2 regions of the Micrococcus sp. R8502A1 genome follow, and region 2 is predicted to be linked to the other one. Evidence: riboswitches for the same ligand, from Rfam matches in the RefSeq annotation. Region 2 holds a riboswitch; the other holds the start of a gene.
What was found. Region 2 has a riboswitch for S-adenosylmethionine ahead of FLM69_RS09595 (bifunctional o-acetylhomoserine/o-acetylserine sulfhydrylase). Riboswitches for the same ligand answer to the same signal wherever they lie in the genome.

Region 1 (18,102 bases), on a different contig from region 2:
CGCGACCGGCGGGATCCCCGACCCCGCCGACCTGCACGCCCTCGCCGATGACGCCGTCGCGCAGGTGCGGCGCTGGCTCGCCGCGTCCCGCGACCATGAGGCCGACTTCGCGGCCCGCCAGCTGGCGGGCGCCCTGAAGGAGCCGGGCGGCCTCGACTTCATCGTGCGCTTCGTGGACCACGTGGTCCGCCCCGAGGACCCCGCGATCGCCGCCCGGGCGCTGCGGGAGCTCGCCGGCCGCGCCCCCGGCTTCCTGCCCCCGGCACTGCGCGCCGTCCTCGGCGTCGGCGGCCGCGCCGCCCCGCTCGTGCCGCGCATCGCCGTCCCCACGGCCCGCGGCGTGCTGCGGCACATGGTCTCCCACCTGATCGTCGACGCGCGGGACCGACAGCTCGGCAAGGCCATCGCGGCCCTGCGCGACGAGGGCACCCGGCTGAACATCAACCTGCTGGGCGAGGCGATCCTCGGCCAGGGCGAGGCGGATCGCCGGCTCGAGGGCATCGCCGCGCTGATCCGCCGCGACGACGTCGACTACGTGTCCGTGAAGGTCTCCGCCGCCACCGCCCCGCACGCGCCCTACGCGTTCGACGAGGCCGTCGCGGACATCACCGAGCGGCTCACCCCGCTGTTCGAGCTCGCCCGGGATCGGGACACCTTCATCAACCTGGATATGGAGGAGTACCGCGACCTCGACCTCACGCTCAACGTGTTCACCGCCCTGCTCGAGCAGCCGGGCCTGCGCGACTACGAGGCCGGCATCGTGCTGCAGGCCTACCTGCCGGACGCGCTCGCGGCCATGGTGCGCCTGCAGGAGTGGGCCGCGCGCCGCGTCGCCGCCGGCGGCGCCCCGGTCAAGGTGCGCGTGGTCAAGGGCGCCAACCTGCCCATGGAGCGGATGCAGGCCTCCCTGACGGGCTGGCCGCTGGCCACGGTGGGCTCGAAGCAGGAGGCGGACACCAACTACAAGCGCGTGCTCAACTACGCGCTCACCCCGGAGCATCTGGCCCACGTGCGCATCGGCGTGGCCGGGCACAACCTCTTCGACGTCGCCCTGGCCCACCGGCTGATCGAGCGCCGCGGGCTCGACCCGGCCGCGGTGGAGTTCGAGATGCTGCTCGGCATGGCCACCGGCCAGGCCGCCGCCGTCCGGGCCGACGTCGGCGCCCTGCTGCTCTACACGCCCGTGGTGCGGCCCGAGGAGTTCGACGTGGCGATCTCCTACCTCGTGCGCCGCCTCGAGGAGGGCGCCTCCCCGGAGAACTTCATGTCCGCCGTGTTCGACCTGGACGCGGACGCGGACCTGTTCGCCCGCGAGGAGGAGCGCTTCCGCGCCTCGCTGCGCCACCTGGACGCGGCCGTGCCCCGTCCGAACCGCCTCCAGGACCGGTCCCGCGGGGAGGACGGGCCGACCCCCGCCCCCGTGGACGGCTTCGCCAACACCCCGGACACGGACCCCGCGCTGCCCGGCAACCGGGAGTGGGCCCGCCGGATCCTCGCGGCCGTCCCGGGCTCGGACCTCGGGACGGACACCGTCCGCGCCCACCGCGCCACCACGGCCGACGACGCCCGCGCCGCCATCGCCGCCACCGCCCACCCCGGCGCCCGCTGGGGCGCGCTCACCGGCCACGAGCGCGCCGACGCGCTGGACGCCGTCGGACGGGCCCTGCACGCCGGCCGGGCCCGCCTGCTGGAGGTGGCCGCCGCCGAGACCGGCAAGACCCTGGACCAGGGCGACCCCGAGGTCTCCGAGGCCGTGGACTTCGCGCACTACTACGCGCGCCTGGCCCGCGGTCTGGACGCGGTGGAGGGCGCTCGCGCCGTGCCCGTCCGCCTGACCCTGGTGATCCCGCCGTGGAACTTCCCCGTGGCCATCCCGGTCGGGGGCGTCCTCGCCGCGCTCGGCGCCGGCTCGCCCGTGGTGTTCAAGCCGGCCCCGCAGTCCGAGCGGACGGGCGCGGTCGCGTGGGAGCTGATCGTGGCCGGGCTGCGGGACTCGGGGCTGTTCGACGACGGCGGCCCGCTGGCCGGGCACGACCCCGCGGACCTCGTGCGCCTGGTGACGCTGGCGGACGAGGACGAGGCGGAGGTCGGCGCGGCGCTCGTGACCGACCCGGCCGTCGAGCGGCTCATCCTCACCGGCAGCTGGGACACCGCACGGCTGTTCAAGGGGATGCGCCCCGACCTGCACCTGCTCGCCGAGACCTCCGGCAAGAACGCCGTGATCGTGACCCCGTCCGCGGATCTGGACCTGGCCACGAAGGACGTGGTCCAGTCCGCGTTCGGTCACGCCGGCCAGAAGTGCTCGGCGTCCTCCCTCGTGGTGCTCGTCGGCTCCGTGGCCACCTCCGAGCGCTTCCACCGGCAGCTGCTGGACGCCGCCTCGTCCCTGCACGTGGCGCACCCCGCGGACCCGCGCGCCGAGATGGGCCCCGTGATCGAGGCCCCCGGCGAGAAGCTGCGCCGCGGGCTCACCGAGCTCGGCCCGGGGGAGCGGTGGGCCCTGCGTCCGCGGCAGCTGGACGAGACGGGTCGCCTGTGGAGCCCGGGCATCCGCTCCGGCGTGCGTCCCGGCGCCGACGCCCACCTCACCGAGTACTTCGGCCCCGTGCTGGCCGTGATGACGGCCGAGACGCTCGAGGAGGCCATCGGGATCGTGAACGCCGTGGACTACGGCCTCACCTCCGGGCTGCACTCGCTGGACCGGGAGGAGATCGACGTGTGGCTGCGCGGCGTGCGCGCCGGCAACCTCTACGTGAACCGCGGCATCACCGGGGCCATCGTGCGCCGCCAGCCCTTCGGCGGCTGGAAGCGTTCCGTCGTCGGCCCCACCACGAAGGCCGGCGGGCCGCACTACCTGCACGGCCTCGTGGACTGGGAGGACGCGCCCACGTGGGCCGGGGGAGAGGGACGGCCCGGGTCCGAGGCCGACGGTGCGGGCGCGTCCTGGCTCGAGACCGCCCGCGCCCTCGACACCCACGCGTGGACCACCGAGTTCGGGGTGGCCACGGACGTCTCCGCGCTCGAGGCCGAGCGGAACGTGCTGCGTCACGTCCCCACCCCGGTCCTCGTGCGCCGGCACTCGGGGCCCGCCGACCACCTGCTGCGCATCGTCTCCGCCGGTCTGCGCGCCGGGGCGCCCATGACCGTGAGCCTGGGCCCGACCCCCACCGCGGAGGGCCCCGACGCGGACGGACTCTCGGCCGAGGCCGTGCGCGGCCGGGTGGAGGAGCTGGTCCGGTCCGTCCGCACGGAGGGTGCCGGCACGGCCGCGCCGGTGGACGTCGTCGTCGAGGACGACGCCGCGTTCCACGACCGCGCCCGGCGGCTGGCCCTCATCCCGCCCGCGGCGGAGGGCGGCGGCGACGCACGGATCCGGCTCGTCGCCGACTGGACCGGCGACCGGGAGGCGGCCGAGGCGGCGCGGAGCGCGCTCCACGCGGCGCTCGGCGACACCCCCGACGTGGCGGTCTACGCTGGCCCCGTGGTGAGCGCCGGCGAGGTGGAGCTGCTGCCGTTCCTGCACGAACAGGCCGTGTCCGTGACCGCCCACCGGTTCGGCACGCCGGACCATCTGACCGAGGGGGTCCTGTGACCCCGAGGAGGAACCTCCGATGCACCTGATCCCCCGCACGCTCTGGGTCGTCGCCCGCGCCCGCCGCCGCCCGCGCGTCGGGCTCTGGGAGCCGACGACGCTGCCGATGCGCGCCCTGCCCACGGACGTGGACATCGCCCTGCACGTCAACAACGGCCAGTACTTCGGGCTGTTCGACCTCGGCCGCTTCGACGCGATGGTCCGCACCGGCCTGTGGGACGAGATTCGCCGTCGCGGCTGGACGCCCGTGGTGCAGGCCGAGCAGATCGCGTTCCGCCGCTCCGTGACCCTGGGGCAGCGGTTCGACGTGGAGACGCGGCTGATCGGCCTGGACGAGCGCGCGGTGTGGTTCGAGCAGCGCGTGGTGGTCGACGGCGACGTCGCGGTGCGCGCGTACATCTGCACGCGCCTGCGCAAGAAGGACGGCCGCCCCGTGGAGAACGACGAGGTCCGGGCGATCGCGGCGGCGGCCGGCCACGACCTCGCGGGGGAGCCGACGCTGCCGGAGTGGCTGCACGAGTGGCGGCGCAGCGTGGCCCTGCCGTCGTCACGGACGCCCCTGCCCCACGCGTGGGACCTCGACACAGTGCGGCGAGGATGAACGTTCGAGTGATATAGGGCACGATGGTCGGGTGAACAACAGACTCCTGATCGTCGCGACCCTCTCGCTGGCCGCGCTCGTCGTCGTGCTGGTGGCCGCCATCGGCGGCGGCGCGTGGTGGGTGCTGGCGGTCCTCCTGGTGGCGCTGCTCGTGCTCGCCGTGTGGGACATGACCCAGAAGCGGCACGCGATCCTCCGCAACTATCCCGTGCTCGGCCACATGCGGTACCTGCTGGAGTCGATCCGCCCCGAGATCCAGCAGTACTTCATCGAGCGCAACTTCGACGGCAAGCCGTTCGACCGGGACACCCGCTCGATCGTCTACGCCCGTGCGAAGGGACTGGACAGCCACAAGGCGTTCGGCACCGAGCGGGACACCTCGGAGATCGGCTACGAGTTCCTGTTGCACTCCACCGCCCCGGTCAACCCGCCGGAGGAGCCCCCCACGGTGCGGATCGGCGGCCCGGACTGCCGCCGGCCCGTGGACATCTCGCTGATGAACATCTCCTCCATGTCCTTCGGCTCCCTCTCCGCCAACGCCGTGATCGCCATGAACAAGGGCGCCGGCCTGGGCGGGTTCATCCACGAGACCGGCGAGGGCGGCCTCACCAAGTACCACCGCGGCAACGGCGCGGACCTGTTCTGGGAGATCGGCTCCGGCTACTTCGGCTGCCGCAACGAGGACGGCACCTTCAGTCCGGAGAAGTTCGCCGAGAAGGCGCTGCTGCCGGAGGTCAAGGGCATCACCATCAAGATCTCCCAGGGCGCGAAGCCCGGCCTGGGCGGCATGCTGCCCAAGGAGAAGATCTCCCCCGAGATCGCCGAGGCCCGTGAGATCCCGATGGACAGGGACTGCCTGTCCCCGGCGTCCCACTCGGCGTTCCGCACCCCGCGCGAGATGGTCAGGTTCATCGAGCAGCTCCGCGAGCTCTCGGACGGCAAGCCGATCGGCATCAAGTTCTGCGTGGGCTCCCGCGTGGACGTGCTGGCCATGACCAAGGCCATCTGGGAGGAGCGGATCGCCCCCGACTTCATCATCGTGGACGGCTCCGAGGGCGGCACCGGCGCCGCCCCGCTCGAGTACTCGGACCGCGTGGGCACCCCGCTGACCGAGGGCCTCATGCTCGTGCACAACGCGCTCGTGGGCACCGGCCTGCGCCACATGATCAAGCTCGGCGCGGCCGGCAAGGTCGCCACCGGTTCGGACATCGTCAGGCGTCTGATCCAGGGCGCGGACTTCACCATGTCCGCCCGCGCGATGATGATGGCCACCGGGTGCATCCAGGCGCAGAAGTGCCACACGAACGAGTGCCCCGTGGGGGTGGCCACGCAGGACCCGCGTCTGATGCGCGCCCTCGACGTGGAGGACAAGGGCAACCGCGTCTTCAACTACCACCGCCTGACCGTGCGCGAGGCCGTGCAGATCATGGCGTCCATGGGTCTGACGCATCCGTCCCAGCTGAACACCCGCATGCTGCGCCGCCGCGTGGACCACCTGAGCACCCGCTCGTACGCGTCCATCTACCACTGGCTGCGCACGGACGAGCTCCTCAACGACCCGCCGGCCGGCTGGGCCATGGACTGGGAGGAGGCGGACGCGGACCACTTCGGCGAGCACGCCCGCGTGGACTACCTCACCGAGCGTGACCCCGAGTGGCGCTCCGAGCTGCTGATCCCGGGCCGTGAGGCGGGCGGCGCCCCCGTGCAGGGCTCGCCCATCTCCGGGACGGGCTCCACGCTGGTCGACGCCCGGCGGACCGAGTCCGTGCCGCTGACCACGTCGCCAATGCCGCGCGTCAGCTCGCTGGGTGAGGGCGAGTCGCTGTCCCCGCACGGCGGCCGTCGTCGCGCCCCGCAGGACCCGGCACCCGCCGCCACCGCCGGCGAGACGCCCACCGACGAGAACGAGGGCCTGCCGGCGGAGGCCGGCGAGCGGCCCGAGCGCCAGGACGGCGAGGAGGTCACCCAGCGGGGGACCACCGGCCGCGTGGAGGGCGAGCACCGCGGCGAGGGCCGCGTCGGCTGACCCGTCCCCGCAGTCACCACCGCTTTCGAGGCGGGAAATCCACCTCACACGACGCCCCCGGGCGCCCATGAGAGAGATTTCCCGCCTCGTCGCGTGAGGGGTCGTAGCCTGGGGCCGTGACCCCGCCCGCCCCCGCCGCTCGCCGCCCGTCCGCGGCCCTGCTGTGGGTGCTGCTGGCGGCCATGGGCGCCGGGCCCCTGTTCAACTACGGCGTCTCCGCCTCCTCCACGGTCGTGATGGAGCGGCTCGACGTCACCTCGGGCCAGCTCGGCACCGTGATGACGGTCGTGTTCGCGGCGGCCGCCGTCACCTCGCTCGGCCTCGGCTGGGCTGCCGACCGCCTGTCCGCCCGCGCACAGCTGAGCATCATCTTCGGTGGCACCGCCGCGGCGCTCGTGCTCGGCGCCGTCGCCCCGTCCCTGCCCGTGCTGTACGCGGCGGCCGCCGTCGCGGGCGTCACGCAGGCCATCTCCAACCCCACCACGAACCGGATCATCCGGACCGTGGTGCCGCCGGAGAGGCGCATCGGGTGGGTCGGGGTGAAGCAGTCCGGCGTGCAGGCGGCGCAGCTGGTCGGCGGCCTGTTCTTCCCGGCCGCGTCCCTCGCCCTCGGCTGGACGGGCGCCGCGCTGGGGGCCGCGGTGCTCATCGGGGCGCTCTGGGTGCTCGCGCTGGTCGCCGCCCCGCCGCTGCCCGGGGCGCCGCCGCCGGCCACCGGCCCCGTCGGCGGGCGACGACGGCGGGACACCTCGCCCCTGCCGGCCACGGTCTGGTTCTTCGCGGCGATCGCGTTCCTCACCGGCCTGGGCATGCAGGCCACGAACACGTACCTGCCGCTTTTCGCGGTCGAGACGCTGGGGATGACGCTCGTGGCCGGCGGCGCCGCGGCGGCCGTGTCCGGGGTGGTCGGGGTGCTCTCCCGGATCGGGTGGAGCCGGCGGATGAGTGCCGGAGACCGGCGCACCACCCTGCTGGCCGTGATCTGCCTGGGTGCCGTGGCCGGCGTCGTGGTGTTCCTCGCCGCGGACCTGCTGGACCTGCCGGCCCTGCTGTGGGTGGGCGCCGCGGTGCACGGCCTGACGGTGCTGGGCGCCAACGTGGTGATCAACGCGGGCCTGCTGAGCGAGGTGCCGGCCGAGCGGCTCGGCCGTGCGACCGGGGCGAACTCGATGGGCATGTACGCCGGCTTCGCCCTGGGCCCGCTGCTGATGGGCGTGCTGCGCGACGTCACGGGCGACTACCGGGCCGGCTTCGCGGTCGTCGCGGCCGGGTATCTGCTGGCCCTGGGCGTGGTGCTGCTGCTGCGTCGCCACGTGGGCCGGCGGGGCGCGGCCTGACGCGCAGGGCCAGGACGAGACCCACCGCGGAGGACCGCGCCTCAGCGACATCACCGCAGTGCAGCCCTGCGGTGATGTCGCAGCGCCGCGGTCGAACGGGCGTACGGCGGAGTGCGGCGCAGTGCGCGGGCGTGCGGGACGCACGGAAGCGCACACGACGACGCCCCCGGTCCGTGCGGACCGGGGGCGTCGGAAGCCGTGCGTCAGGCGAAGATCAGAGCTTCGTCACGTTGGCGGCCTGGAGGCCCTTGGGGCCGTCCTGGGTCTCGAACTCGACGCGGTCGTTCTCCTGGAGCTCCTTGAAGCCCCCGCCCTGGATGGCGGAGAAGTGCACGAACACGTCCGCGGAGTTGTCCTCGGGGGCGATGAAGCCGTAGCCCTTCTCAGCGTTGAACCACTTGACAGTACCGACAGCCATGATGGTGTCCTTTCGATGTGCCCCCGCGGTGCGGTGGCGGTGTTGGACCGCGGCCCGGAGGTGGGACGCGGGTGAAGCGGCGAGACTGAACCGCTTGCCCAACACTCATCGACGCCGGCGATGCCGGGCTGACGAGCAGTGAAGATGGCGGGATACAGCTTGATCAACTTCAGGCTCCATCATTGCACGGATCTCGCCGACCGGGAACCAGGGGCCCGATTGTTCACCTGGAGTTCGCTCAGAGCGCGCGCAGGCCGTGGAAGAGATTGCGGTGCAGGGCGGCCGGGGGAGCGGCGTCCGTGTGATCCGCCAAGGCCGTCACCTCCAGCAGCACCACCGTGTGGTCGCCCGCCGGGACCTCGGCGTGCACCCGCGTCTCGAGCCAGAGCGAGGAGCCCCCGATCAGCAGGGCGTCGTGCGGGCTGCGGTGCACGTCGAGACCGGCGAAGCGGTCGCCCTCGCGGGCGGCCAGCTGACGGCACAGCGGCGTCTGGTCCGCTGCGAGCAGGGAGACGCCGATCGACCCGGCCCGGCGCAGGCGCGGCCAGGTGCGGGAGCTGTTCTGCGCGGAGAAGGACACGAGGGCCGGCTCCCAGGAGATGCCCACGCCGAAGGAGGAGGAGACCATCACCTCGGGGACGTCGTCGGCGAGGCCCGCCAGCGCGACGACCCCGGTGGGGAATGCCGAGAGGCCGGAGCGGAGGTTGCCGAGGGACAGGTCGGTGTCCCACGCGGCGGTGTGGGGTTCGTGGGTCAGGGTCATGGCGCGCGTCCTCTTCCGATGACTGGCGCGGCTCCGCAGACGGCGGGAACGCGGATCGCCCGGATCCGCGGAGGCGCGGTACTTGCCCGTCGGGGTGTCCGAGGGGCCGAATCATCACCTGGAGCACCCCACTACTGCGTGAGAGGGTTGCCGTCCCGCCGGCCAGGGCCGTGAATGACGGGAACTCGTGATTCTGGGGATCAGCCTACGGAGGGGTCCGTGGGGTGGTCAAAGCGCGGCGGTCGCGCGGCGTCATCCGAGCTGCCCGATGTGATGCTTGACACACCGTGCATCGCCAGCCAGGATCAAGCCACTCGAGAGGGGGGCTCGAGACCGCAGCCCGCGGCCCCGCAATCGGTTCTCTGAGAGGGATCGGATCATGCGGATGGACATCGAGAAGAAGCGTGCGGCATTGTCGGCCGCCGTGGTCGTCGCGGCTCTCCTCGGTATCGCCATCTCGGGATGCTCCGCTTCCCCGGGCAGCGTCTCCTCCACCGCGAAGGCATCCACCGCTGCGGCGTCCTCCGTCACCGTGACGTCAGCGGCCCCCTCGGCAACCCGGTCGGCCTCCGCCACCGGTTCGTCCGCGTCGTCACCCGCCGGTGAAGAAGCACTCCCCGCCGCGCTGTTCGAGGAGGACGGGATGACGTTGGTCGAGTACACGCGCCGGCATCCGGATGCGGGCTATCTCGACCCGGAGAAGGAGTCCGTCCTGGAGGAGGCGGTCGGGACGGGCACACAGCAGATCACCGTGGACGCCCAACAGGGTGCGGTCCTTCGGGTCATCGTGCTGTGTCCTTCGGATGCCACCGGTGAGACGGAGATCCTGACCTCACGGGGTGGCGGGGGAACGAAGACCTGGATGGCCGGGTCGGAGGCGCTGTGCGGCGGCTGGTCGGCGGCGACTCCCCCCGTGGATGAGGCGGGGCCGATGACGTTCACCGCCACGGTGGACAACGACAAGCCGTTCTGGATGGTGCTGACCGCACCCTCCGCATGAGGCCGCCATCACGACGGCGGATGACGGCGCGGGGAGGACTGAGTCGCTCAGCGTCGGTCGCGGCCGCGCAGCGCGTCCAGCTGCCGGCGGTCACGCTTGGTGGGCCGGCCCGCGCCGCGCTCGCGGTACGGACCGCGAGCAGCTCACGCGGCACGGGCGGCGGGGAGTGGTCCACATACTGCTGCCGGGCCACGGGGGCACCCACCCGCTTGGCGATCAGCCCCGTGACCTCGAGGATCCGCTCGCGTCCGTCCTGGCGCACCCGCACCCGGTTCCCGACGACGACGGGCGTCGCCGCCTTCACGGGCTCGCCGTCGATGCGCACGTGGCCTGCGCGTACGGCCGCCGTGGCCGCCGACCGGGTCTTGTACAGCCGCACGGCCCACAGCCACGCGTCGATGCGGACGCCGCTCACGCCCGCCCCCTCACGCGAAGCGGGCGCGGATCGCGGCGCCGTGCGCGGGCAGGCGCTCGTCCTCGGCCAGCACGCCGATCCCGTCCGCGACCTCCTTGAGCCCGGTCTCCGTGTAGCGGATGCGCTGCTGCAGGCGCAGGAACGTCACCGTGTTCAGACCGGAGGAGTGCCGGGCCGTCCCCGAGGTGGGGAGCACGTGGTTGGACCCGGCCGAGTAGTCGCCCAGCGGCACGGGGGCGTGCGGGCCCACGAACACGGCGCCGGCGTTGCGGATGCGCCCCACGAGGGCCTCGGGGTCGCGCGTCTGGATCTCGAGGTGCTCGGTGGCGTAGCGGTCGGAGACCTCCACGGCCTGGTCCATGTCCCGCACCAGCAGCACGCCGGACTGGGGGCCGGTGAGGGCCTCGCGGATCTGATCCTCGTGGAACGCCCCGGGCACCTGCGCCTCGATCGCCGCCTGCACGTCTCGGAGCAGGTCCTCGGAATCGGTGATGAGCACGGAGGCGGCCAGCGGGTCGTGCTCGGACTGGCTGATCAGGTCCGCGGCCACCCAGTCGGCGCGGGCGGTGCCGTCCGCGATCACGGCGATCTCGCTCGGCCCGGCCTCGGCGTCCACGCCGATCACGCCCTGGAGCGCGCGCTTGGCGGCGGCCACGTACACGTTGCCGGGCCCCGTCACCAGGTCGACGGGCGCGCAGAGCCACCCGCCGTCGTCGTCCTGGACGCCGTGCGCCAGCATGGCCACGGCCTGGGCGCCGCCGGCCGCGTAGACCTCGTCCACGCCCAGCAGCGCACACGCGGCGAGCACGGTGGGGTGGGGCAGGCCGCCGTGGTCCCGCTGCGGGGGTGAGGTCACCGCGAGGCTCCCCACGCCGGCGGCCTGCGCGGGCACCACGTTCATCACCACCGAGGAGGGGTACACGGCGCGGCCGCCGGGCACGTACAGGCCCACGCGGCCCACGGGGATCCAGTGGTTCTCCACGACGGCGCCCTCGCCGAGCTCGACCGTGGAGTCCTGGGGGTGCTGGGCGTCGTGCACGAGCCGGGCCCGGCGGATCGACTCCTCCAGGGCGGCGCGCACCCGCGGGTCGAGCCCGGCCAGGGCGGCCTCGAGCGCCTCCGCGGGCACGCGCAGGGCCGGCGGGCGGACGCCGTCGAACCGCTCAGCCAGCTCCAGCAGGGTCTGCTCGCCGCCGTGGCGGACCTGCTCGATGATCGGGGCGACCACCGGCACCACGGAGGACACGTCCACGTTCGCTCGCGGGATGATGCGGGACAGGTCCGCGGTGGCGGTGTCGAGCGGGCGCAGGTCGGTGACGGAGAGCACGGATTCCTCCAGAGGGGCGGTGGCGGGCCGGCGGGACGGGGCACGACGACGGCCGGGCCCGGACCGCGCGGACGGTCAGGCTCCATTGTGCTCTTCTCCGGGGTGCGTCGGGGGGCGGGTGTCAGACTGTCGTCATGGTCCTCCCCGTCCTGCCCGCCCTCGCGACCCCGCCCCTGCTGACCGCCCTGGACCGCCTCCTGGCGGGCGAGACCGTGCCGTCCGGGGTGGAGGGGGACATCCAGGACGGGGCGGCCGCCACCACCCGGGCCTTCGGCGTGGAATGGGGGACGCTGCTGACCGTGCTGATGGCGTTCGCGATCGGCGCGGCGGTCGTGTACCTGGCCCTGCAGGTGGCGCGCGTCGTGCTCGTGCGCCGCCCCGCGTTCCAGCACGGCGCCGCCCGGCTGAGCCTGCCGGCCGCCGTCGCCGCCGGCCTGCTGGCCTCCCGGATCTGGCTCGGGGTCATGGCCGAGGAGCAGACCTGGTACCGGCCGGCGTCGTTCCTCTTGCTCATCGCCGTGGCCGCGGCGGGCGCGTGGGCTGCGTGGCGCCTGGTCGGCGTGATCGAGGAGGGGATCCTCGGCCGCTACCAGGAGACCGGCGTCGAGCACCGCCGCGAGCGACGCATCCGCACGCAGACCATCCTGATCCGGCGCATCCTCAACGCGGTGATCGTGGTGGTGGCCGTCGCCGTGGTCCTGCTGGGGGTGCCCGAGGTGCGCTCGCTCGGGGCCGGCCTGCTCGCCTCCGCCGGCGTGATCTCGGTGATCGCCGGCCTGGCCGTGCAGTCCACGCTGACCAACGTGTTCGCCGGATTCCAGCTCGCCTTCACGGACGCGATCCGGGTGGGCGACGTGGTGGACACGGAGGGCGTGTTCGGCACCGTCGAGGAGATCACCCTGTCCAACGTGGTGCTCAAGCTCTGGGACGGCCGCCGCATGGTCTACCCGTCCTCGCACTTCACCACCCAGCCGTTCGAGAACTGGACGCGGGTGGGCGCCGAGGTCTCCGGCGTCGTGGAGCTGGACGTGGACTGGCGCGTGCCCATGGACGCGCTGCGCGCACGACTCACCCAGCTGCTCGAGTCCACGGACCTGTGGGACGGGCGCGAGCACGCGCTGCAGGTGACCGACGCGACCGGCGGCGTCGTGCGCATCCGCGCCGTGGTCTCCGCCCGCAACTCCGGCGACCTCTGGGACCTGCGCTGCCTCGTGCGCGAGGACCTCGTGGCCTTCCTGCGCCACGAGCACCCCGAGGGCATCGTGGTGCAGCGCATGGTGGACCGGCACCCCGCCCACGACGACGCGGCGCCCGCCTCCGACGGTTCCGACGCGGAGGCCCGCGGTGGCGACCGGACGGGCGAGCCGGGCCGGGACGACTCCGGGGTGGCGGCCCGCGAGCCGCGCCCGCGCACCGCGCCGCTGCCGCGCGTCGACGGCGCCGATCCACGCCCGGACACCCTCACCACACCGCTGACCCGCGTGGGTGACCACTCCGGCCTGTACACCGGCTCGATGACGGCGGTGCAGCGCAACCGCGAACTCGCCGGCCCGGGCGAGGAGGCGTTCGCCGAGCGGCGCGCGCAGCAGGCCAAGCAGGCGGCGGAGGCCGCGGCGGCGGACGAGGCCGGGCGGCGCAGCGGCGCCGGCTCCCACACGGACGGCCTCCTCGACGACGCCGTCACGCGCCGCCGTCAGGACGACGAGGACTGAGGCCCGGCGGGAGCGCTCAGCGCTCGAGCGTCGAGCCCTCGGGATCGACGGGCGTGAGCCGGCGCCGCTCGGCCATCGGCTCGGACGCGGGCAGGCCGTGAGCGGCCGGGTCCGTCTCGGCCACGTGGCTCACGGCCTCGGGCGTATGGTCCCCGTACTGCCGGTACTCCTTCACGCACAGCACGGGCTGATCGATCTCCTGCAGCAGCTCGTCCGAGACCGAACCCATGACGAACCGGCCGAAGCCGCCGCGGCGGCGCACGCCGATGACCACGATGGACGGGTCCAGCTCCGCGGCCACGTCCTTCATCTCCTCCACCGTGGACCGGCCGCGTGCGTACTGGCGGAACTCGGCCGTCACGCCGGAGGCGTCCAACCGGGCCTGCACGCCGCGCTGCTGCTCCTCCGTGACCAGGGACTTGGTGCGGTGCTCGCCGCCGGGGCCCGCGTTGACCACCACCACGCGCTCGCCGGTGGAGCGGGCGATGTCCAGGGCGGTGTCCAGAGCGGCGTCCGCGGCCTTCGAGGGGGCGTAGCCGACGAGGATGGTCATGGGGTGCCTCCGCTGGGTCGAGGGACGGGTCTCAGGTCAGCGTAGTGCGGGCCGGGCCCTCGGCGGAGGGGCTCAGTCCTCGCGCAGGTGGCGCAGGTGCGCGGCCACCGTCTGGACGGCCACGCGGGCCACGGTGCCGGTGAGGCCGGGGTAGATGCGCGGGGCCAGGTCCTCGGGCGTGATCGTCGCCGCCTCGGTCTCGGGCAGCGCGGCCAGGGCGGCGCGGATCTGCTCCAGGCGGCCCTCGCGGTGGTGCCGGTAGTCGCGGGCGACGACGTCGAGCGGCTCCGGCACGGGCCCGTGCGCGGGCAGCACCGTGAGCGGGCCCGCCGCCTCGAGGCGGCGCAGGCTGGCCAGGTAGTCGGTGAGGGTGCCATCCGGGTGGTCGAGCATGGTGGTGCCCGAGCCGAGGATGGTGTCGCCCGTGATGACCGCCCCGTGCGCGCCCGCGTCCGGGACGGCGAACGAGTAGGAGTCCGAGGTGTGGCCCGGGGTGTGCCACGCCAGCATCGGGGTGCCGGCGGCGTCGATCCGCTCGTCCGGCGTCAGGACGGCGGCCCCGCCGCGGCACCAGTCCGGGTCCGCGGCGCGCACGGGGGCGCCCGTGGCCGCGTGGAACGCGTCCACCCCGCCGGTGTGGTCGGCGTGCCGGTGCGTCACCAGGATGAGCGCGATCCGGCGCCCCTCGGCCGCCGCGCGGACGCGCTCGAGGTGGGCGGCGACGTCGTCCTCCGGGCCCGGGTCCACCACGACGGCCGCGTCCGAGTCCGGTGCGGCGACCACGTACGTGTTGGTGCCGGCGAGGGTCATCGGGGAGGGGTTCTGGGCGGTCACGCAGCGCACCAGCGGGGCGGGCGTGGAGCCGGGCGTGGCGGTGGTCGTCGTCATAGGCTCGAGTGTATGGAGAACCAGCAGACCGGCCAGGCCGCGGACCGCGGCACCATCGACACGCGCGCGGGCCTCAAGGGCAACTACGTGCAGTCCGGGGCGGAGTTCACGCGGGACACGAACTACATCGCGGACCGGATCGTGGCGGACCCGGAGGCCGTGCGGGTCCTGCCCGTGGCCGAGCCGTCCACGGTCGGCCGCGTGGGCGGCGGGCTCACCGAGGGGGCCGAGGCGTGGCCCGTTGAGGCGGGCCGCTACCGGCTCGTGGCGGCGCGGGCATGCCCGTGGGCGAACCGGACGATCATCGTGCGGCGCCTGCTCGGCCTGGAGGACGCGATCTCGCTGGGCACCCCGGGGCCGACCCACGACGAGCGCTCCTGGACCTTCGACCTCGACGCCGGCGGGAAGGACCCCGTGCTCGGCACCGAGCGGATCCAGGAGAACTACCTCACGCGGTTCCCCGACTACCCGCGGGGCATCACGGTGCCGGCGATCGTGGACGTGCCGACGGGCGGCGTCGTGACCAACGACTACCCGCAGATCACCCTCGACCTCTCGACGGAGTGGACCGCGTTCCACCGCGACGGCGCCCCGCAGCTGATCCCCGACGCCGGGCCGGAGCGGGACGAGATGTTCGAGGTGATCGAGCGCGTGTTCACCGAAGTGAACAACGGCGTGTACCGGTGCGGCTTCGCGGGCTCGCAGGAGGCGTACGACGCCGCGTACGAGCGGCTGTGGACCGCGATGGACTGGCTCGAGGAGCGCCTGACGACGCGCCGCTTCCTGATGGGGGAGCGGATCACCGAGGCCGACGTACGGCTGTTCACCACGCTGGTGCGGTTCGACCCCGTGTACCACGGGCACTTCAAGTGCAACCGGAACAAGCTGACCGAGATGCCGGCGCTGTGGGGCTACGCGCGCGACCTGTTCCAGACCCCGGGCTTCGGCGACACGATCGACTTCGTGCAGATCAAGGAGCACTACTACGTGGTGCACGAGGACATCAACCCGACGGGCATCGTGCCCGCCGGCCCGGAGCTGGCGAGCTGGCTGAGCGAGCACGGGCGTGAGGCGTTCGGCGGGGACCCGTGGGGCGGCGGCACCGCACCCGGGCCCGTGCGCGAGGGCGAGCGCGTGGACCCGGAGCACACGCCGCTGCGGTGAGGCCGCTCGGCCCGGTCCGCAACGCGGGTTGAGTTGTCGCGGGTCCCGGGCTGGGACACCCGCGACAACTCAACCCGCGTTGGCATGCGGTGCGGGTGGGCGCCAGGGAGGCGCGCCGGGGATTGTTGAACAATCCCCCCTCATGCCTCAAGATTGTGTGACCGGCACCTCAGCCGGGCCCGATCCGAGAGGACTGCACTGTGTCTCACGCGCCGCAGATCGACCTGAACTCCGACGTCGGCGAGTCCTTCGGCTCGTGGACGATGGGGGACGACGCCGCCATCATGCCCTCCGTCTCCTCCGCCAACGTCGCGTGCGGCTTCCACGCGGGCGATCCCTCGGGGATCGCCCAGACCTGCCGTGACGCGGTCGCCGCAGGCGTCACGATCGGCGCGCACGTGGGCTACCGCGACCTCGCCGGCTTCGGCCGCCGCTTCCTGGACTGCACGCCCACCGAGCTGGCCGACGACGTCCTCTACCAGATCGGCGCCCTCGACGCGCTCGCCCGCGCGGCCGGCGGCCGGGTCCGCTACGTGAAGCCGCACGGTGCCCTCTACAACACGATCGTCCGTCACGAGGCGCACGCCCAGGCCGTCGTCGACGGCGTCAAGGCGTTCGGCTCCGACCTCCCGCTGCTGCTCCTGCCCGGCTCCGTCGCCCTGGACAAGGCCGCCGCCGCGGGGCTGCGCGGCGTCGCCGAGGCCTTCGCTGACCGCGGCTACAACCCGGACGGCACGCTGGTCTCCCGCCGCGAGCCCGGCGCGGTCCTCCACGACGAGGACGCCGTCGCCGCCCGCATGGTGCGCCTGGCCACCGAGGGCGTCGTCGCGGCGGTGGACGGCACGGACGTGCGCGTCGACGCCGAGAGCATCTGCCTGCACGGCGACACGCCCGGCGCCGTGGCCATGGCCGCGGCCGTGCGCCGCGCGCTCGAGGGCGCGGGCGTGTCCATCAAGGCCTTCGCATGAGCGCCCCACGTCACCCCGCCGCCACACCGCCGGCCCGCGCGATCCGCTGGGTCGGCACGCAGGGCTTCCTCGTCGAGTGCGCCTCGCTCGAGGACGTCATGGCCGTCCACGCCCACCTCACGGCCCACCCGGAGCGCGGCCAGCGCCAGGTCATGGCCGCCGCCGCGACCGTCCTGGTGACCCTCACCTCGCAGGCCGCCGCCGAGCACGCCGCACCGCGGGTCAGCACCGTCACCCCGGACGCCGGTGAGCTGACGGGGGGCCGCGTCGTCGAGATCCCCGTGGTCTACGACGGTGAGGACCTCGCCGAGGTCGGCCGGCTCACCGGGCTCGGCGTCGACGGCGTCATCCGGGCCCACAGCGAGGCCGACTGGTTCGCCGCGTTCGGCGGCTTCGCGCCGGGGTTCATGTACTGCGCCTCCGAGGCGGCCCCGTTCGAGGCGCCCCGTCGCAGCTCGCCCCGCACGGCCGTCCCCGCGGGCGCCGTCGCCGTCGCCGGGGCCTTCTCCGCCGTCTACCCGCGCACCTCGCCCGGCGGCTGGCAGCTCCTCGGGCACACCACCGCGGCCCTGTGGGACCTCGGCCGCGAGCAGCCCGCCCTGCTGCAGCCCGGCGACCGTGTCCGCTACGTCCCCGTGCGCCCGACGGCGTCCGTCACCTCCGGCACGGACGCGGCGGTCGACGCCACCCCGCCCGCCGACGCCGCGGCCGGCCTCCCGTCCGTGGCCGGCCGCCGCGGCGTCACCGTCGTGGACCCGGGGCTCCTGACCCTGGTCCAGGACCTGGGCCGCCCGGGCCTGGGCGACCTCGGCGTCGTCGCGTCCGGCGCGGCCGACCGGGACGCGGCACGCCAGGCGAACCGGCTCGTGGGCAACCGCTCACGTGAGGCGGTGCTGGAGACCGTCCTGGGCGGCCTCACCCTCACCGCGCACGGCCACCAGGTGATGGCCCTGGCCGGCGCCGAGGCCGGCGGGACGATCACCGCGGCCGACGGCGCCGCGCGCCGGGTGCCCGCCCGCAGCCCGTTCGTCGTGCTGGACGGCCAGACGCTGACGGTGGACGAGCCGGTCGGCGGCCTGCGCGTGTACGTGGGCCTCCGGGGCGGGCTCGACGTGCCGCCCGTGCTCGGCAGCCGCTCGACCGACACCCTGTCCGGTCTCGGCCCCGCCCCGCTGACGGCGGGGGACCGCCTCGCCCGCCGTGTCGGCCCGGATGCGAGGGGCGCCGCCGGCGCCTCGGCCGCGAGCCCGACCGCCGCCGGCGCCCCCGCCTCGGAGGAGGCCGGCGTCGTGATGGTGGGGGACCCGGAGACCTCGCTGCGCCCCATGCCCGCGCCCG
Region 2 (12,534 bases):
TCAAATAGGGCACTCTTTCCTGTACCCTTGGCGCCTAGGATCACCCAAATTTTTGGATCGAGAAAGCTCCTGAAGTCCTGGGTTTGCACGAACAGACGATCGAGGTCCACCTCTTCTTCTGAGTTGACCGAACCGAAATCTAGGGAATCTAAAGCCTCTTTTTGAGTCACGGTGGTTTTCCTTAGTTTGCCGTCGACGCGTGATCCATCTTGGACGGTTTTCAAATGACGGATGCTGCTAATAGCATACCAAGACGTGGTACGGGTCACTTCGTGTTCGTGGGACGCTGCTGAAGTATCGCCGCGATGTCATCGCCGGCGAACATCTGGGCGGTCTGGCGCGCCGAGGGGGTGCCCGCGTCCGGGTCCGCACCGGCCGCGAGCAGATGCCGCATCGAGGCGACATCCCGTTTGAACGTGGCGCAGGTCAGGGCGCGCTGGCCGCGATCGTTGGCGTGCTCGATCTCGGCGCCGGCCTCGATCAGCATCGCCACCGTGTCCGGGTGCTCATGGTAGGCGGCGAGGGTGAGGAACGAGTCGCCCGCGTGGTTGCGCAGGCGCGTGCTCACCCCGGCGTCCAGGTATGCCTTCAGCTGGGCCGTGTCCCCGTCCCGCGCCATGTCGAAGAGCCGGTTCGCCAGCTCGATGTCCTTCTCGCTCCACTGCTCGCTCATGCCCGCCAGTATGGCGGACGCCGCGGCGATCGACCGCTCCGCAGCGACATCTCCGCGGGTCTGCCCGCAGGTGATGTCGCCGGCCGGCGGTCAGACGAGCACCGGGAACAGCCCCGCCCGCCCCGCGGTTGCACCCGGCATGACCCGCAAGCACCTCGGCTTCCTCAACTTCGGCCACTGGATCCACCGGCCCGGCACCGAACCGGACGCGCGGCAGGCCCTGGACGACGTCGTCGCCATGGCCGTGGCCGCCGAGGACGCCGGGCTCGACGGCGCCTGGCTGCGCGTCCACCACTTCCAGCGGATGTTCTCCTCGCCGTTCCCGATCCTCGCCGCGATGGCCGCCCGCACCGAGCGGATCAGCCTCGGCACCGGCGTGATCGACCTGCGGTATGAGAACCCCCTGTACATGGCCGAGGCCGCGGCCACCACGGACCTCATCTCCGGTGGCCGGCTCGAGCTCGGCGTCTCCCGCGGCTCACCCGAGGCCGCCCTCGACGGCCAGGCGCAGTTCGGCTACGCCCTCGCCGAGGGGCAGACCTGGGCCGACGTGACCCGAGAGCGCGGACGCCGGTTCCTCTCGGCCGTGCGCGGCGAGGGCATCGCGACGCCGGACCTCACCTCCGGCTGGGCGCACAGCTCGCAGCCGCTGCGGATCGAGCCGCACTCCCCCGGGCTCGCGGACCGCATCTGGTGGGGGTCCGGCTCCGTGGGCTCGGTGGCCGGCGCCGCCACGGACGGCTACAACATGCTCTCCTCCACCCTGCTCCTGCAGGACGACGGCCGCCCCTTCCACGTGCAGCAGGCCGACCAGATCGCGCGCTACCGGGAGGCCTTCGCCGCGGCCGGCCACGCCGGTCCGGGCCGCACGGCGGTCACGCGCTCCGCGTTCGTCATCCAGGACCGGGAGGACGAGCTGTACTTCGGCCGGGAGCGGGCCTCGCGCGACTCCTCCGGCATGCTCGAGGGCGGCGCCGCCCGCTCCGGCCCGACCTATGCCGGGTCCGCCGAGGAGGTCGCGGAGAAGCTCGCCGCCGACGACGCCGTCGCCGCCGCCGACTGGGTCCTGTTCGCCAACCCCAACCAGCTCGGGGTCGAGTACAACGCGAAGATCTTCGCCGGCTGGGCGGAGGTCTGGCGCCTGCTCGGCTGGGATGCATGAGCGAGGCCCCGCCGCACCTCCCGACCGCCGACGACGGCGTCGCCCGAGCCCGTCGCGCGCGCTGGGCCGTCACCGCCGCCTTCGCGACGAACGGCGCCCTGCTCGGCGCGCTCATCCCGCACTACCCGGAGGCCAAGGCCGCGTTCGGCCTGGACCCGGCCGCGTTCGGCCTGCTCGTCATCGCGCTCGCCGTGGGCGGCACGCTCGCCGGGCCCCTGCCCGCGCCGATCCTGCGCCGGTTCGGCGCCCGCCGGGTCATGCTCGCCGGCAGCGTGGCCATCGCCCTGCTCACGACGGCGGCCGGTCTCGTCCTCGACATCGCCGGGGCGGGCGCGGGGGCCGGGCACGGTGCGGGCACGGCCGCGGCCTGGCCGCTGTGGGTCTTCGCGGGCCTCGTCCTGGCATCGGGGGTGCTCGACGCCGTCGTGGACACCGCCCAGAACGCGCAGGGCCTGCAGGTGCAGGCCCGGCTGGCCCGGCCCGTGCTCACGACCATGCACGCCGGCTGGAGCCTCGGGGCGGCCGCCGGTGCCGGGCTCGGTGCGGCGGTCATCACCGTGGGCGGCCCCGCGGCCCTGCACCTGGGGCTCAACGGCGCCGTGTGCGTCGCGGTGCTGCTGGGGGTCCGGCGCCTGTTCCTGACGGAGGAGCCCGCGGACTCGGCGTCCGCCCGCGGCGCCTCGGATCAGTCACCCGCGCCGTCGGAGACGTCCGCCCCGCCCGCCCCAGCGGCCCGGTCCCTGCCCCGCCGCGCCGCCGTGGCCGTGCTCGTCCCCGCCGTGGTGATCGCGATGGCCGGCTTCGGTGTGGAGGAGTTCGGCAACGCGTGGGCCACCCTGTTCCTGATCACCGAGCGCGGCCTGGACCCCGCCGCGGCGGTGCTCGGCGCGTCGACCCTGCTGGGCGCCCAGTTCGTCGGCCGCCTCGCGGGCGACCGCACCCTCGCCGCCCTGGGACGCCGCGGGGCGCTGACGGCGGGGCTGGGCGCCGTCGTCGTGGGGCTGGGACTGGCCCTGGCGCCGCTGCCGGGGCCGGTGGCCGTGCCTGCTGCGTTCGCGGGGCTGGCGCTGGCGGGGCTGGGCTGCGCCGTGGTGGTGCCCGTGGCCTATGCGCTCGGCGACGAGGCGCCCGGGCTCCGGCCGCAGACCGGGCTGGCGGTGACGAGCTGGTGCATGCGGCTGGCCGGGGTCGGGCTCAGCCCGGCGGTCGGGGCGCTGGCCGGCGCCGTCGGTCTGGCACCGGCGCTGACGGTGTTCCTGGGCCTGGCCGCCGTCGGGGCGGTGCTCGCCGCCCGGCTGCCCGCCGCCCCGTAGGAACCGCTCAGTCGTCGTCGACCTCGCCGGCGAGGGCCTGGGCCGCCAGGTGCTCCTCGGTCGCGGCCTCCCAGATCTCCTTGGCGGCGGAGCCGTTGAGCAGCACGAGAAGCACGCCCACGATGATGTCCGCCCAGCCCGATGCCGTCAGCACCGTGATCCCGGACAGGGCGATCAGCACGACGCCGGCCACGAGGTCGTTGCGCGCCGCGAGCCAGGCCGCCCGGGTGAGGGAGCCGCCGTCGACGCGGACGCGGGCCAGCAGGACCACGCACACGATGTTCACGAGGAGCGAGCCGACGGCCGCCCCCAGCAGCACGCCCGCGGCCGGCGGCTCGGGGTCGCCGATCTTCGTGGCCGCCATGACGAGCGCCGCCACGGCCGGTAGCACGATGATCCCGGCCATGACCTTGCCGATGACCGCCTGCCGGGCCGCCGTCCACCCGAGCGCCACGAAGATCAGCAGGTTGACGGCGAAGTCCTCGAAGAAGTCGACGGAGTCCGCTACAAGGGCCACCGAGCCGATCCCCAGGGCCAGGATGATCTCGACCACCAGGTAGGCGCCGTTGAGCAGGGCCACCGCCAGGACGGTGCCCCGCAGGGTGCGGGTGCGCCGGCGGTCCGCTACGGCCGCCCGGTTCACGCGCCCGTCGTGTCGTCCACGAACACGTACGTGTCCACCAGGGTCCGCGCGGCGTTGCCGCCGATGAGCCCGTCCACGATCCGCTCCAGCGGGGCCATCGCCTCGTCCACCTCGATCTGCACGGGGTACTGGGCCACGAGCAGGGCGAGCAGGTCGGCCACGGCCTGCAGCGCGTCCTCCTCCCCCAGCTCCGGATCCCAGCCCACGAGCACGTCGGCCGGCGCGTCCTGGCGCTCCGGGGTGTAGGACACCGCGAACGCGCGGATGCGCCCACCCTCGGCCTTCGGCGCGTCGCGGAGCACGACGGCGCCCGCGGCCCCGGTGGCCGGGCCCAGCAGCAGCTGCTGGGCGGCCCCGACGCTCAGGGTCGACGGGTCCCACGCGTGCACGGCGTCATAGAACGCGGCGACCGCCTGCGTGAGCTCGACGGAGCCGGTCGAGGCCTCCTCGAGGACCACGCCGTCCGGGTGCTCCTCCCCGCGCACATCCGGCAGGCCGATGGCCCCCGGGGCGATCGCGACGCGGCGGGAGCGCTGCACGGGGGTGAAGCCCTGGGCCACGAGGAACGCCTCGGTGCCGGCGGCCAGTGCGGCGGTCTGGGACCGCACGGCCTCCGTGTCCACGGGCGGCTGGCCGGCCGGGCCCTCGGCGTCGGTCTGCGGGTCGGCGCCGGCCACGCCGGGCACCAGGGCGTCCTTGGCGAACCGAGCCTTCAGAGCCGTCGTCGGGATGGCGCCGGCGGCGTGCGCCTCCGCGGCGAGCCCCCGCAGGGCCGCCACGAGCGCCCGGCCGATGCCCCGGCGCCGCTCGGCAGCCGCGGTCTCGACGTACAGCCACAGCCGCCGCGGGTGCACGGACGAGGCATAGACGACGCCGGCCGCCACCGGCACGCCGGCGGCCTCGGCCACGAGCGCGCGGCGCCAGGGCCGTTCCGCGTCCTCGGCGAGCATCGCCCGGTCCTGGTGCTGCTGCGCGTTGGCCGGGTCACCCCACACCTCGAGCAGGGCCAGGTCGTCCCCGGGCCGCCAGGGACGCAGCACGATCTCCCCGCCGGCCACCGCGGCGGAGTCGAACAGCGCGCCGCCGTCGTCGTGCCCCGCGGCCCCGGCCGCTCCCGTCACGTCCTCGCTCACTTGACCAGGCGCTCCAGCAGGTAGGACTTCACCTGGGACAGGGCCACGCGCTCCTGGGCCATGGTGTCCCGCTCGCGGATGGTCACGGCCTGGTCCTCGAGGGTGTCGAAGTCCACGGTGATGCAGAACGGGGTGCCGATCTCGTCCTGGCGGCGGTAGCGACGGCCGATCGCGCCGGAGTCGTCCGTCTCGATGTTCCAGAGGCCGCGCAGCTCCGCCGCGAGGGACTGGGTGGCCGGCTGCAGCTCGGGCTTCTTCGACAGCGGGAGCACGGCGGCCTTGACCGGGGCCAGGCGCGGGTCCAGCTTGAGCACGGTGCGCACGTCCACGCCGCCCTTGGCGTTCGGGGCCTCGTCCTCGGCGTAGGCGTCCACGAGGAACGCCATCATGGTGCGGGTCAGGCCGAAGGACGGCTCGATCACGTACGGGGTGTAGTGCTCGTTGTTGGCCTGGTCGAAGTACTGCATCTTGGTGCCCGAGTGCTCGGTGTGCCGGCCCAGGTCGTAGTCGGTGCGGTTCGCGATGCCCATCAGCTCGCCCCAGCCGTCGCCGCCGGTGAACCCGAAGTCGTACTCGAGGTCGATCGTGGCGTCGGAGTAGTGGGCCCGCTCGTCCGCGGGGACGTCGAACTTCCGCAGGTGCGCCGGATCGATGCCGAGGTCGATGAACCAGTCCCAGCAGTCCTCCACCCAGCGGTCGAAGTGCTGGCCCGCCTCGGCCGGCGGCACGAAGTACTCGATCTCCATCTGCTCGAACTCGCGGGTGCGGAAGATGAAGTTGCCCGGGGTGATCTCGTTGCGGAACGCCTTGCCGATCTGGCCGATGCCGAACGGCGGCTTCTTCCGGGCCGCGCCCAGCACGTTGAGGAAGTTCACGAAGATGCCCTGCGCCGTCTCCGGGCGCAGGTAGTGCAGCCCCTCCTCGTTGTCCACGGGGCCGAGGTAGGTCTTGACCAGGCCCGAGAACAGCTGCGGCTCGGTCCAGGCGCCCTGGGTTCCGCAGTCCGGGCACACGATCTCGGCCATGCCCTCGGCCGGCCGGCCCTTCTTGGCCTCGAACGCCTCGAGCAGGTGGTCCTGGCGGTGGCGCCTGTGGCACTGGGTGCACTCCACGAGCGGGTCGGTGAAGGTCTCGACGTGGCCGGATGCCTCCCACACCGCGCGCGGCAGGATGATGGAGGAGTCCAGGCCCACCATGTCCTCACGGGAGCGCACGAAGGTCTTCCACCATTCCGCCTTGATGTTCTCCTTCAGCTCCACACCCAGGGGCCCGTAGTCCCACGCGGAGCGCGAACCGCCGTAGATCTCACCGGCCTGGAACACGAAGCCTCGGCGCTTGGCGAGGTTGATGACGTTGTCCAGCGGGGACTTGGCAGCCATGGGGGCATCACTTCCGTACTCATCGGCGGGGCGGGAGGGGATCACGACGACGACGGCACCCGGCCGCCTTCGACGCGGCGGGCCCGTTCCGGCGCGGCGCGCCGGTCGATCCCGTCCAGCCTACCGGCCATGATGGACACCATGACCGAGACGAACGCACCCGACGCCCAGCCCCTGCCCGTCCGTGACGAGTCCATCCGCCTCGGCCAGGCGCTCAAGCTCGCCTCCCTCGTGGAGGACGGGGCCATGGCCCGCGACGTCGTCACCGACGGGCTCGTCACCGTCAACGGCGCGGTGGAGACGCGCCGCGGCGCCCAGCTGCACGACGGGGACGTCGTCGAGTTCGCCGGCGAGGCGTTCGTCGTCCAGGCCGGGCAGGCCTGAGCCGACGCCCCGGCAGGCGGCCGCGGCGCCGCCGTCGAACAGGTCCGGTGCGTCAGCCGCGGGGCGGCACCATGTGGGCGAGGTACTCCTTCACGTGGCCCAGCTCCTGCTCGTTGATCGCGTGGCCGAGCCCGGCGTAGACGATCTTCATGAGGTCCACGTGGGCGTTCAGCCAGGCATGGGTCTCCTCGACCCGGGGCTCGGAGATGATCGGGTCCTCCTGACCGCGGCCCCAGAAGACCTTCGGCCGGACGCGGGCGACGTCGTCGTCGCGGGTGAACAGCTCACGCAGCCGCGGCTCGGTGAGCTCCGGGTCCACCACGAAGCCGGACAGCGCCACGGTGCACGCGTAGGCCTCCGGGTCCAGGCGCAGCAGCGACGTGGCCATGGCCATGCCCTGCGAGAAGCCGAGCAGGGAGACGGTGCGGAAGTCCCCGCGCACGGCCTGCACCCAGGCGTGCAGGGCCTCGACGGCCTCGCGGACCGGCTCGGCGGTGGAGCCCAGCTCGCCCGTGACCGGGTCCTGGGAGAGCGGGAACCAGGCGTGGGATCCCGGCTGCAGGGACAGGGGCGCGCGCACGGCGGCCACCGTGACGTGCTCGGGCAGGTGCGGGACGAGGCCGAACAGGTCGTCCTCGTTCGCGCCGTAGCCGTGCAGGACGATCAGCAGATCCTCGGTGCGCTCGCCCTCGGGGCGGGACCAGCGGACGACGGGCTCGACGGCGGGGGTGGGGTTCGCGTTCACGCCCGCCAGCCTAGCGAGCGGCGCGGTCGGCCCCTCCCGGTGGTTGACCCCTCCCGCGCGACGCGGGCAGAATCCTACCCGTGGGTAACCCATCCTCCTCTCAACCTCCGCACGCCTCCGACGCGACCCCGGTCGACGACCCCGCCGCCCATCCCTGGCGCCGCTACGTCGCCATCGGGGACTCGTTCACCGAGGGCATCGGCGACCCGGACCCGGACCGCCCCGGCTACCACCGCGGCTGGGCCGACCGCCTGGCCGAGGAGCTCTCCCGCCTGACCCCGCCCGGTGAGGACCTGGCCTACGCCAACCTGGCGGTCCGCGGGAAGCTGCTGGACCAGATCGCCGAGGACCAGGTCGAGCCGGCGATCGCCCTGCGGCCGGACCTCATCAGCGTCTGCGCGGGCGGCAACGACATCCTGCGCGGCGCGGACCCGGACGAGATCGCGGTCCGGCTGGACGCCGTCGTCGAGCGTCTGGCCTCCGACGGCGCCACCGTGCTGCTGTTCAACGCGACCGACGTGAAGGGTACGCCCGTCATCGGCCGCATCCGCGGCACCGTGGCGATCTACAACGAGAACGTGCGCACCATCGCCCTGCGGCACGACGCGCTGGTGCCGGACATGTGGTCGCTCAAGGACCTCGCCCGGCGGGAGATGTGGGCCGAGGACCGCCTGCACTTCTCCGCGCTCGGCCACCACACGATCGCCGCGATGGTGCTGGACACCCTCGGCGTGGAGCACGGCCTCGAGCACCTGCGCCTGGCCCCGCCGGCGCCGCGCACGTGGCGCGAGGCCCGCGCGTCGGACGCCGCGTGGGTGCGCACGCACCTGGCGCCGTGGGTGGTCCGCCGCCTCCGCGGCGTCTCCTCCGGCGACGGCGTCACGGCCAAGCGCCCCGTCCCCGAGCCGCTCTTCGGGGCGCCGATGCCGCAGGGCTCGGACCACACCGAGCCGCTGGACATCGTCGAGCCCTGAGCCCGGCCGGCGGGGGCCGGTGGCCCTTTCCCGAACGACAGTGCCGCGACACGCCGCCGTTTCCCGAACGAAAGTTCAGAGGGCGAGGGCGCGCTTCAGCGTGTCGGCCACCTGGCCGTATTCGGTGAGGAAGCCGTCATGGCCGATGGGCGAGGCGATCGTGTGCACCGGCGGCCGCGCGGGCAGCGCCGCCGCGAGCGCCTCGGACTCGGCCGGCAGGTAGAGCCGGTCCGAGTCGACGGCCGCCACGAACGCCCGGCCCCGGTAGCCCGCGAGCGCCGCCGCCACGCCGCCGCGCCCGCGCCCGACGTCGTGGCCCATGAGGGCCTCGGTGACCACGAGGTAGGAGTTCGCGTCGAACCGGTCGGCGAGCTTGGCCGCCTGGTGGTCCAGGTAGGACTCCACGGCGTAGCGCCCGCGCCCGCCCGGCACCCCGATGACGGCGCCGAACGGGTCCTCGACGCCCTGCGGTTCGCGGCCGAACCGCTGGCCGAGCTCGCCGGCCGTGCGGTAGGTGGTGTGGGCGATGCGCCGGGCGATGCCCAGGCCGGCCACGGGGCCGGGGCCGGGGTAGTAGTCGCCGCCCTGGAAGTCCGGGTCGAGGCGGATGGCCGCGGTCTGCGCCTGGCCCCACGCGATCTGGTCGGCGGAGGAGGCCGCGGTGGCGGCCAGCACGCCCACCCCGGCGACGCGCTCGGGGTGGGTCGCGGCCCACTCGAGGGCGCGGGCCCCGCCCATCGATCCGCCGATCGCGGCACGCCAGGCGCCGATCCCGAGGTGGTCGGCCAGGCGCCGCTCGGCCTCGACCGCGTCCCGCAGCGTGAGGAACGGGAACCGGGAGCCCCAGGGCCGCCCGTCGGGGGCCGGCGTCGAGGGCCCGGTGGAGCCGTGGCAGCCGCCGATCATGGCGGGGGCGACCACGAACCATCGGTCCGTGTCCACGGCGCGGCCCGGGCCGACGAGGGCGTCCCACCAGCCCGGCGTCGGGTCCTCCTCGTGCGCGGCCACGTGCGCGTCGCCGGTGAGGGCGTGCAGCACGAGCACGGCGTTGGAGCCGTCGGCGGCGAGGGTGCCCCAGGTCTCGTAGGCCAGCTCGACGTCGGGCAGCAGCCCGCCGGTCTCGGTGCGCAGCTCGCCGACCCGCAGACGGTGGCGGCCGCCGCGGGGCAGCGCGGTGCGCGACGGACGCGTGGCGACGGCGGTCATGCCCGCTCCCCCGCGTCGTCGTCGCCGCGGCGAGCGGCGGCCGCGAAGCCGCGTTCGAGGTCGGCGAGGATGTCCTCGATGTCCTCCACGCCGAGCGAGAGCCGCACCAGGCCGGGGGTGACGCCGGCGGCGCGCTGCTCGTCGTCGGCGAGCTGGGAGTGGGTGGTCGAGGCCGGGTGCACCACGAGCGAGCGGACGTCGCCGATGTTGGCCACGTGGTGGTGCAGGGTGAGCCCGTCCACGAACGCGGCCCCGGCCTCGCGGCCGCCCGCGATCTCGAAGGAGACGAACGCGCCCGCGCCCTTCGGCAGGTAGCGCTGGGCCCGCTCGTGCCACGGGCTGGACTCCAGGCCGGCGTAGACCACGTGCTCGACGTCGTCGCGGCCCTCCAGCCAGCGCGCCACCGCGGCCGCGTTGGCCACCTGCCGCTCCATGCGCAGGGACAGGGTCTCCAGGCCGAGGTTCACCAGGAACGCGTTGAACGGGGAGATGGCCGAGCCGTAGTCGCGCAGCAGCTGCACGCGCGCCTTGAGGATGAAGGCCAGGTTGGCGCCGAGCGGCGAGCCCACCCCGAGGTCCCGCGCGTAGACGAGGCCGTGGTACGACTCGTCCGGCTCGTTGAAGCCGGGGTACCGCTCGGCGTGCTGCGCGTAGTCGAACGTGCCGGCGTCGACGATCACGCCCGCGATGGCCGCGGCGTGCCCGCCGAGGTACTTCGTGGCGGAGTGGGTGACGACGTCGGCGCCGTGCTCGATCGGTCGCAGCAGGTACGGGGTGGCCAGCGTGTTGTCCACGATCAGCGGCACGCCGGCCTCGTGGGCGGCGTCGGCGACGGCGCGCACGTCCAGGACGTCCCCGCGCGGGTTGCCGAGGGTCTCGCCGAAGAACGCCTTGGTGTTCGGCTTCACGGCGGCGCGCCAGGACTCGAGGTCGTCCGGGTCGGTCACGAACGTCGTCTCGACGCCGACCTTGGCGAGGGTGTGCTTGAACAGGTTCTGCGTGCCGCCGTAGAGGCTGGCCGAGGCGACCACGTGGTCGCCGGCGCCGGCGAGGTTGAGGATCGCGAACGTCGTCGCCGCCTGACCGGAGGCCAGCAGCAGCGCGCCCACACCGCCCTCGAGCGCGGCGATCTTCTCCTCCACCGGGCCCTGCGTCGGGTTGCCGATGCGGGTGTAGAGCGGGTCGAGGTCCTTGAGCGCGAACCGGTCCGCGGCCACCTGGGCGGACGGGAAGTCGTACGAGGTGGTCTGGAAGATCGGCAGGGCGGTCGCACCGAAGGCGTGCTGGCCGACGGCGACGCCCGCGTGGACCTGCGCGGTGGAGAAGCCCCAGGCGTCGGGGGTCGGGGTGGTCTGGTCGGTCATGGCGGACCCTCCTGAGGGGTTCAGGGGCCGGACCCGGCCGCCCCGCCCGCCGGCCGACGTGCCGATCCGCGGACCGGCGTCGTCGAGGTGCCGGAGATGACCCGGCGCCGTCGAGAGGGGCCGTGGGATCGGCCCGCGCTTGCCGGCATCCGTTGTGGGGCCGGCCTGGTCGTCACCCGGGGCACCCCACCGCGGAAGGAGGGTTGCCGGTCAGCATGCCGGGGCCTGTTGCTGACTCTCGTGACCGTATCCCCGAGTGTAGCCCGCCGCCCCGCCACGATTTCGTCACGCGTGTCACACGCGGATACGCTCTCCGCACGGGGCGCCCGACCCGTCAAGGGCTCGACGCCCCTGGACTCGCACCAGGTCAACCCCCGGGGCAGCCCGGGAACGGAGAGGAACAGCGCAGTGCACACCTGTCGCATGGACCACGTGTCCTACGCCGCCGGCCCCGAGGGCCTGGACGCCACGGTCGCCCGCATCGCCGAGACGCTGGGCATCGAGCGGATCAAGGGCGGTGTCCACCCACGTTTCGGCACCCAGAACGCACTGTTTCCCATGACGGAGGGGCAGTATCTGGAGGTCGTCGAGGCCCTGGACCACCCGGCCTCCCTCAGCGCGCCGTTCGGCCAGCTCGTGCGCGCCCGCACCGAGCAGGGCGGGGGCTGGATGAGCTGGGCCGTGGCCACCCCGGACATCGGCCGGTTCGAGCGCCGCCTCGGCCGCGAGGCCGTCCCCGGCAACCGTCGCTTCCCGGACGGCCGCGAGCTGTCCTGGCGGCAGATCGGCATCAAGGGCACCCTCGCGGACCCGCAGCTGCCGTACATCCTGCGCTGGGCCGACGGTCAGGAGGACATGCACCCCTCGCAGGCGGCCGAGCCGCAGGCCACCATCGAGCACCTGAACATCGCCGGCTCCCCCGAGCGCCTCGCCGAGTGGCTGGGCGGCGAGGACGAGGACGGCCAGGTCCAGGACGTGAACATCGAGTACGTCGCGCCCTCCGGCACCCCGGGCATCGTCTCGGTCACCTTCCGCACCCCGAAGGGTGCGATCACGCTCTGAGCGCGGGGGCGGGGCCGGTCAACCGAGCAGCCCCGCCCGCGCCAGCAGTGGGTAGCCGACGAACCCGACGGCGTCCAGCAGCGTGTGCGCGATGACCAGCGGCATCACCCGGCGCACCCGCAGGAACACGAGCGCGAACACCACGCCCATCAGGGCGTTGCCCACGCCCGGCCCGATCCCCTGGTACAGGTGGTACGCCCCGCGCAGCAGCGCGAGGGCGAGCACCACCACGGCCGCGCGGGTCGGCAGGTACAGCCCCTCGGTGCTCACCCACGACGACGGCACGGCCGGCGCCGGATCGCGTGCCAGGCCCGCGGCGCGCAGCCGCTGCAGATACCCGAGGCGGTCGACGAGCCAGGCGCCCACGATGACCTCCTCCAGCAGTCCGTGCCGCAGCGCGGAGAGCAGCAGGACCGGCACCTGGTACCAGCTCTCGCCGAGCGCCGAGCCGACGATCGCCGTCGTGAGGCCCAGGGCCCGGCCGGCGGCGTAGACG

Region 1: it holds a riboswitch for S-adenosylmethionine, as region 2 does, so the genes downstream of both, FLM69_RS05155 (flavin reductase family protein) here and FLM69_RS09595 (bifunctional o-acetylhomoserine/o-acetylserine sulfhydrylase) in region 2, are expected to answer to the same signal.

The regions. Positions count from the first base shown of each region.
Region 1 is NZ_VIGS01000017.1:24,397-42,498, forward strand. It holds gene FLM69_RS05130 (bifunctional proline dehydrogenase/L-glutamate gamma-semialdehyde dehydrogenase) at 1-3,592, shown strand, start outside; gene FLM69_RS05135 (thioesterase family protein) at 3,612-4,193, shown strand; gene FLM69_RS05140 (FMN-binding glutamate synthase family protein) at 4,225-6,219, shown strand; gene FLM69_RS05145 (MFS transporter) at 6,336-7,556, shown strand; gene FLM69_RS05150 (cold-shock protein) at 7,771-7,974, opposite strand; gene FLM69_RS05155 (flavin reductase family protein) at 8,213-8,737, opposite strand; SAM riboswitch class IV at 8,811-8,930, opposite strand; gene FLM69_RS11525 (hypothetical protein) at 9,123-9,737, shown strand; partial or broken gene FLM69_RS05170 (RNA-binding S4 domain-containing protein) at 9,785-10,152, opposite strand; gene hisD (histidinol dehydrogenase) at 10,163-11,479, opposite strand; gene FLM69_RS05180 (mechanosensitive ion channel family protein) at 11,614-13,191, shown strand; gene FLM69_RS05185 (universal stress protein) at 13,208-13,744, opposite strand; gene FLM69_RS05190 (MBL fold metallo-hydrolase) at 13,817-14,632, opposite strand; gene FLM69_RS05195 (glutathione S-transferase family protein) at 14,645-15,796, shown strand; gene FLM69_RS05200 (LamB/YcsF family protein) at 15,997-16,764, shown strand; gene FLM69_RS05205 (carboxyltransferase domain-containing protein) at 16,761-18,102, shown strand, end outside.
Region 2 is NZ_VIGS01000056.1:1,510-14,043, forward strand. It holds gene FLM69_RS09540 (P-loop ATPase, Sll1717 family) at 1-269, opposite strand, end outside; gene FLM69_RS09545 (ankyrin repeat domain-containing protein) at 266-673, opposite strand; gene FLM69_RS09550 (LLM class flavin-dependent oxidoreductase) at 813-1,835, shown strand; gene FLM69_RS09555 (MFS transporter) at 1,832-3,148, shown strand; gene FLM69_RS09560 (cation transporter) at 3,156-3,791, opposite strand; gene FLM69_RS09565 (GNAT family N-acetyltransferase) at 3,788-4,924, opposite strand; gene FLM69_RS09570 (glycine--tRNA ligase) at 4,921-6,303, opposite strand; gene FLM69_RS09575 (RNA-binding S4 domain-containing protein) at 6,445-6,687, shown strand; gene FLM69_RS09580 (alpha/beta hydrolase) at 6,740-7,432, opposite strand; gene FLM69_RS09585 (SGNH/GDSL hydrolase family protein) at 7,513-8,406, shown strand; gene FLM69_RS09590 (homoserine O-acetyltransferase) at 8,482-9,612, opposite strand; gene FLM69_RS09595 (bifunctional o-acetylhomoserine/o-acetylserine sulfhydrylase) at 9,609-10,976, opposite strand; SAM riboswitch class IV at 11,107-11,222, opposite strand; gene FLM69_RS09600 (VOC family protein) at 11,400-12,038, shown strand; gene FLM69_RS09605 (CPBP family intramembrane glutamic endopeptidase) at 12,057-12,534, opposite strand, start outside.